One region of the Gordonia sp. HS-NH1 genome, then DNA from elsewhere that is predicted to be linked to it. Evidence: riboswitches for the same ligand, from Rfam matches in the RefSeq annotation. Region 1 holds a riboswitch; the other holds the start of a gene.
The links. A riboswitch is a leader RNA that binds a small molecule or an ion and turns the genes downstream of it on or off. The one in region 1 is predicted to bind cobalamin.

Region 1 (3,388 bases):
CCCAGGGCGAACACATCGCCGACCCGCGACTCGTAGACCATCTCCTCGTCGAGTTCGCCCACGCGAGTGGCCTTCTCGCCGACCATGAACACGCCGAACAGGCCGCGGTCGGGGATCGAACCGCCCGAGGTGACCGCGAGGCGCTGGGCTCCGCGGCGGCCGGTGATGACTCCGGCGTCGCGGTCCCAGTTGACCCGGGGGCGCAGCTCAGCGAACTCGTCGGACGGGAAACGTCCCGCGATCAGGTCGAGGGTCGCGTCGAAGACGCCTCGGCCCAGTTCGCGGTAGGGCGCCGCTCGCCGCACCACGTCGTACCAGTGGTCCACCTCGAGGTCGTCGACCGCTGCGGCCGCGATGGTCTGCTGGGCGAGGATGTCGAGGGGGTTCTGGGGAACCTTGATCTCCTCGATCGCCCCGTCGAGCATCCGGCTGACGGTCACGGTGCAGTGCAGCAGGTCGGTGCGGTGCTTCGGGTAGAGGATGCCCTGGCTGATCTCGCCAACCTGGTGTCCCGCGCGACCGATCCGCTGCAGTCCGCTGGCGACCGACGGCGGCGACTCCACCTGGATCACGAGATCGACCGCGCCCATGTCGATACCGAGTTCGAGTGAGCTGGTGGCCACCACGCACGAGAGTCGTCCGGCCTTCAGGTCGTCCTCGATCTGGGCGCGCTGCTCCTTGCTGACCGAGCCGTGGTGTGCGCGGGCGAGCACCGGCTCCGCGCCGGAGCTCGCGCCGCTGCCCATCACGAACGCCGGGGCACCGCCGGCGACCGACGGATTGCCGGTCGGTTCGGCCGGTTCGCCGTGGCGTTCGGCGTGGATCTCGTTGAGCCGGGCGGTGAGTTTCTCGGCCAGCCGTCGCGAGTTGGCGAAGACGATCGTCGCCCGGTTGGCCTCGATCTGGTCGACGATCGAGGCCTCGACGTACGGCCACAGCGAACCGGCGGTCGGCGAGAACGCGTCGTCCAGCGCGGCGGGATCGGCATCGGACACCGGGGGCGGGATGTTGGCCATGTCCTCGACGGGGACGTCGACGCGCAGGTCGAACGTCTTGTCGGCTTTGGGTTTGACCACCTGACACGGCGCGGCGCCGGACAGGAACCCCGCCACCACCCCCGGCGGACGGACGGTCGCCGAGAGTCCGATCCGCTGGGCGGGCTTGTCCAACAGCTCGTCGAGGCGTTCCAGGGTCAGCGCGAGGTGAGTGCCGCGTTTGGTCGCGGCGACCGCGTGCACCTCGTCGACGATGATCGCCTCCACACCGGTGAGGCTCTCCCGCGCGGCCGAGGTGAGCATCAGGTACAGCGACTCCGGGGTCGTGATGAGGATGTCGGGTGGGGTCTTGACCAGGGCGCGCCGGTCGGCGGCCGAGGTGTCGCCCGAACGAACGCCCACGGTGATGTTCGGCTCCGGGAGATTGAGTTCCTGGGCGGCGCGGGTGATGCCGGTCAACGGCGCGCGGAGGTTGCGCTCGACGTCGACGGCCAGTGCCTTCAGTGGCGAGATGTAGACGACCTTGGTGCCCGCGGGACGGCTGTCGGGGTCGGCGGCGAGCCGGTCGAGGGCCCAGAGGAACGCCGCCAGGGTCTTGCCCGACCCGGTCGGCGCGATGACCAGGGTGTTCGCGCCGTCGGCGATGGAGGTCCAGGCGCCCTTCTGCGCGGCCGTGGGCGAGGTGAACGCGCCCGTGAACCATCGTCGGGTGGGGGCGGTGAAGCGGTCGAGCACCGAAGCGCGGGGCATCTCTCCACTATGTCGCACGCGTACGACAGGACGCGGTATACAGTCATCCCACGCCTGTACGGGGAATCCGGTGAGAGTCCGGAACGGTCGCGCCACTGTGAACGCTGCCCATCGACGCGGTCGACGTTTCGACGGTGACGGGGAGACGTGAGTCAGGATGCCGTGCCGGCGTGCATCATATCCACGGACTCTCCGACGCGAGATCGGCGAAAGGACCCACCATGACAGCTCCTCGTACCACCGCGGTTGCACAGGCCGCACCGGCCCGTGCCCTGGCCGTACCGAACCTCTCGGTCGCGAGCACCGCCCTCTGGCTGAGCCTGACCGTGCTGTTGGCCGGACTCGCCTACTACTTCCTCGGGTACGACCAGGGTGTCGTGTCCGTCTTCGGTTCCGACACCCACGTGCACGAGTTCGTGCACGACGCCCGTCACTTCCTCGGCTTCCCCTGCCACTGAGCCGGCCTCGCCGGCCACACCGACAGGAAGTCGAACTCAATATGGAAAAGAAGTTCATCGGCGCCGGCCTGCTCGCAGGTCTGATCGCAGGAATCGTCTCGTTCGTGTTCGCCCGGTTCTACCTCGAGCCGGTGGTCGGCAAGGCCGTCGACTACGAGGGCGCCCGATCGGAGGCTGAGGAGGCGCTGGCCCACGCTGCCGAGCCGGGCGGCCACACCCACGGTGAGGGCGGTGAGCTGTTCACACGCGCGATGCAGGAGAACCTCGGTGCCGGCGTCGGCAACGTCGTCTTCGCCCTGTGTATGGGTGCGTTCTTCGCGGTGGCGTTCACCGTGCTGTGGAGCTACCTCGGCAGCCGTCACCCGGCCACCGATCCGCGAGCGGTCGCCGGCGCGCTGGGCGGGATCGGTTTCGTGGCCGTGTTCGCCGTGCCGTTCTTCGCCTACCCGGCGAACCCGCCCGCCGTCGGCGACGACGAAACGATCGGCGAACGAACCGGGGCCTTTCTCACCATCACCGTCGCGTCGGTGATCCTCGCGATCGCGGCGGTCGTCCTCGCACTCTGGCTGCGCCCGCGGATCGGCGGATTGATCTCGGCGGTCGCCGGCACCGCGGCCTACCTGGTCGGGGTCGCGATCGTGCTCGCGTTCTCGCCGTCGTTCAGCGAGGTCCCCGAACCGGTCCGCAACGACGCCGGCCAGATCGTGTTCCCCGGTTTCCCCGGTGACGTGATCGGAGATTTCCGGGTGTACGCGATCGCCAACCAGGTGATCCTCTGGACGGTCCTCACCGTTGTCTTCGCCTTGCTTCTGGGGGCGATGGCGCGATCGCGGACCGCCGATCGCGCACCGGCGGTGTCCTCGCAGGGCTGAGGCGATCGGTCACATGGACATCATCACCGCCGGTCGCACCGGCCCGAATCGGTCGGTGCGATTCGGCGGTGATCCGGTCCTGGACGAGCGCGGCCGTTCATCCGTCCTGCGGCTCGCCGCGTCGGTGACCCGATCCGTCGACACCTGCGGGCCGGAGGTCTCGACCCGGGAGACCGCCGAGTTGCTCGGTTCGACACCAGACCTCGTCGTCGACGACGCGCTGCGGACCCTGGACGTCGGGACGTGGGCGGGCCGTACCCCGGAGGACATCGATCCGGCCGAACTCGGCGGGTGGTTCGCCGACCCGGGAGCA
Region 2 (3,388 bases), on a different contig from region 1:
GGGGAATGCGACGTCGGTTCCGCAATTGGTCACGGTCACAGTGTTTTCCGACGCGGCGGTGCTGTCGGCTCCGCAGGCGGTGACAGCGCCCAGGGTCAACGCGGCGACCAGGACGCCTAGGGTCGGGTGGATTCGGAAGGTACGTGTACTCAAGGGTTTTCCTCTCACGGGGTGACTTTCGTCAGAGCTCGGGGGACAGGCGGGTTCGGGGCACAGATGAGGACGGGGTGTCGAGCAGCAGGTGCGGCAGACCCGTCGACGGGTGCGTGACGACAGTCCCGGACACCTCGAAGACGTTGGCCAGCAGATCCGGCGTCAAGACCTCGACAGGTCGGCCGTGGGCGACCACACCACCATCGGAAACCACTGCGACGGAATCGAAGTGGCGTAGCACGAGGTCGAGGTCGTGCATCGCCGCGAGGACGGTGGCGTCGAGTTCGTCGAGGATGTCCATCAGCCGGAGGCGCCAGGCGGCGTCCAGGTGATTGGTGGGTTCGTCGAGCACCAGGATCGGGGTCTGCTGTGCGAGTGCACGGGCGAGCACGACGCGATGGCGTTCGCCGCCGGACAGGGTGGTGCACGAGCGGGTGCCCCAGCCGTCGAGGCCGACCCGCGCCAGCACGTCGGCGACCACCGTCGAGTCGTCGGAACTCCCCGTGGACCAGGCCGACCGGTACGGGGTCCGGCCGAGTCCGACCGCTTCGGCGACGGTCAGTTCGGCGGAGGGCTGTTCTTCCTGACCGACCACCGCGATCGACCGCGCGCGTTGCCGTGACGGGATGCGGTGCAGATCGTCGCCGCCCACGTCGATGGTGCCGGCGACCGGGCGTTCGAGACCGCACAGCGTGCGCAGCAGGGTGGTCTTGCCCGAGCCGTTGGGACCCACGATCGCCAGTCGGGTGCCCGCCGGGACGTCGAGGTGGACAGCGCGCAGGATGACGCGCCCGCCTCGCCGGCACGCGAGTGCGTTCGCGCGCAACGCCATCGACGGGTGTCGGGGTGCGACGGTCATGAGCCCCCGCCGAACACGTACTGGCGTCGACCCATGAGGAACAGGAAGATCGGTGCGCCGATCAGCCCCGTCACGATACCGAGGGGCATCTCCCGAGGCGCGGCGGCGACCCGGGAGATGACGTCGACCCACACCAGGAACAGCGCCCCGCCGCAGACCGCCACCGGCAGCATCGCGCGGTGGGTGGCGCCGACGAGCAACCGGGCGGCGTGGGGAACGATGAGCCCGACGAAACCGATCCCGCCCGCCACCGCGACGAGGACGCCGACGAGGACGCCTTGAATCCCGAACAGCGCGTTGCGCATCGCGCGGACCGGTACCCCCAGTGACGTCGCGGTGTCCGTGCCGGCCGCGTAGGCGTCGAGCCACGAATGGATCGCGAGCATCGCCATCACGGTGACCAGCACGACCACCCCCGCGATCTGCACCTTCGCCCACGTGGCGCCGGCGACGCTGCCCAGCATCCAGAACATCACGTTGTCGGCGGCGTGCGGATCGGCGGCGGTGAACACGAGCAGCGACGAGAGCGCCATGAAGGCCGACGACAACACGACGCCGGAGAGGATGAGTCGCAGCGCGGTCAACCCGCCCTGCGCGCGGGCGACCAGGTACACCGTGACGGTGGCCGCGAGTGCGCCGAGAAGCGCCCCGCCGGACAGCGACCACACCCCGAGGCCGGCCAGCACACCGAGGGTCATGACGGCGGTGGCCCCGACTGCCGCACCTGCCGACACGCCCAGCAGGTAGGGCTCGGCCAGCGGGTTGCGGACCAGGGCCTGCATGAGAGCGCCGGCCAGTGCGAGGCCGGCGCCGACGAGCGCGGCCAGGACGGACCTGGGGAGACGGAGATCCCAGATGATCACGGCGTGCGCGGTGTCGGGTTCCGCACCGGTCAGGCGACCGACGACGGTCTGCCACACGTCGGCGACGGGAATGGTCTCGGCGCCGAACGCCGTGGCCAGGGCGATGCTGAGGAGGGTGAGGACGAGCAGAACTGCGGCTAGCGGCGTCGAACGGAGTCGCCGAACCGGCGGAGCGGTGGCGATCTCGGTCGTGCCGACGGTACGACGGGACACGGCGGGTACGGCCTTACGGTCTGGGTATCTGTGCGCGAGATACACGGTGGACTCGAGCGAGAGCGGTGGGTATTCGGACTCGGGTTCGTCCGGAACCGGCGCCTTCCCGGGTCTCCCCAGTGGCTTCGTGCCGGTTCCGTCCCCCATACCGCTGCGCGCCAGTCCTGGATTCGCACCAGGTTCCCCGGCACCCGCGCGTGCAGGTGCGACCGTTCTCGGTCGTGAGGCTATCAACATCCACCCGAGCCGGGCGCGGCGCGGGTCGGTCGCCGTGCCCGGACATCCCGGGTGACACCGCCTAGGCTGGACGCGACGACCTGGCGACGTGACGGCGGAAACGGTGAACCGATGAATGCACGAGACACGAAACTGGCCATCATCGGGGCGGGTGCGGTGGGTACCGCGATCGCCTACTCATCCCTCATCCGCGGGGTGGCGCGGACGATCGCGCTCCTCGACATCAACGCGGCCAAGGTGACCGCCGAAGTGCTCGACATGTCCCACGGACTCGAGTTCGTCCCGCGGGCGGACATCATCGGATCCGACGACGTGTCGGTGTGCGCGGACGCCGACGTCGTGGTGTTCACCGCGGGTGCGAAGCAGAAGCCCGGCCAGTCCCGCCTCGAATTGGCCGAGGCGACAATAGGTCTGACCCGCGCCATCCTCCCGGGTGTCTTGGAGGTGGCCCCTGACGCCATTTATGTGATGGTCACGAATCCGGTCGACATCGTCACCTACGCCGCTCAGGAGATCAGCGGTCTCTCACCCAGCCAGGTCTTCGGTTCGGGCACCGTGCTCGACTCGTCGCGGTTGCGATTCCTCCTCGCACAGCACTGCGGCGTGGCGGTGCAGAGCGTGCACTCCTACATCGCCGGCGAGCACGGCGACACCGAGATCCCGCTGTGGAGTTCGGCGACGATCGGTGGGGTGCCGCTGACGTCGTGGACACCGCTGCCCGGCCGGCCGGCGCTGGATGCCGTTGCGCGCGAACGCATCCACCACGAGGTCGTGCACGCCGCCTACACCATCATCGAGGGCAAGGGTGCCACGAACTATGCCATCGGGCTCGCCGCGACGCGGATCGTCGAAGCCATCGTGAACAACGAGCACCGGGTGCTGCCGGTGTCGACACGCGCCGACGGCATCGAGGGGCTCGAGGGTGTGTGCCTGTCGTTGCCGACCGTCGTCGACCGAGGCGGTGCGCAGACCCGGCTCGACGTCCCGCTGTCGGACTCGGAACGCGCGGGACTGCTGGCGTCGGCGGAGACGCTGCGAGCGATGCAGGCGCGATTCGGGTTGT

Region 2: linked by a shared signal. The riboswitch ahead of AMD30_RS21425 (FecCD family ABC transporter permease) and the one ahead of AMD30_RS06495 (CbtB domain-containing protein) in region 1 are both predicted to bind cobalamin.

Annotation. Positions count from the first base shown of each region.
Region 1 is NZ_LIYC01000005.1:184,019-187,406, reverse strand. Features, by position in the region: gene AMD30_RS06500 (ATP-dependent helicase) at 1-1,745, opposite strand, end outside; cobalamin riboswitch at 1,762-1,929, shown strand; gene AMD30_RS06495 (CbtB domain-containing protein) at 1,967-2,203, shown strand; gene AMD30_RS06490 (CbtA family protein) at 2,245-3,075, shown strand; gene AMD30_RS06485 (histidine phosphatase family protein) at 3,089-3,388, shown strand, end outside.
Region 2 is NZ_LIYC01000047.1:1,112-4,499, forward strand. Features, by position in the region: gene AMD30_RS21415 (ABC transporter substrate-binding protein) at 1-99, opposite strand, end outside; gene AMD30_RS21420 (ABC transporter ATP-binding protein) at 182-1,012, opposite strand; gene AMD30_RS21425 (FecCD family ABC transporter permease) at 1,009-2,088, opposite strand; cobalamin riboswitch at 2,136-2,317, opposite strand; gene AMD30_RS21430 (L-lactate dehydrogenase) at 2,437-3,388, shown strand, end outside.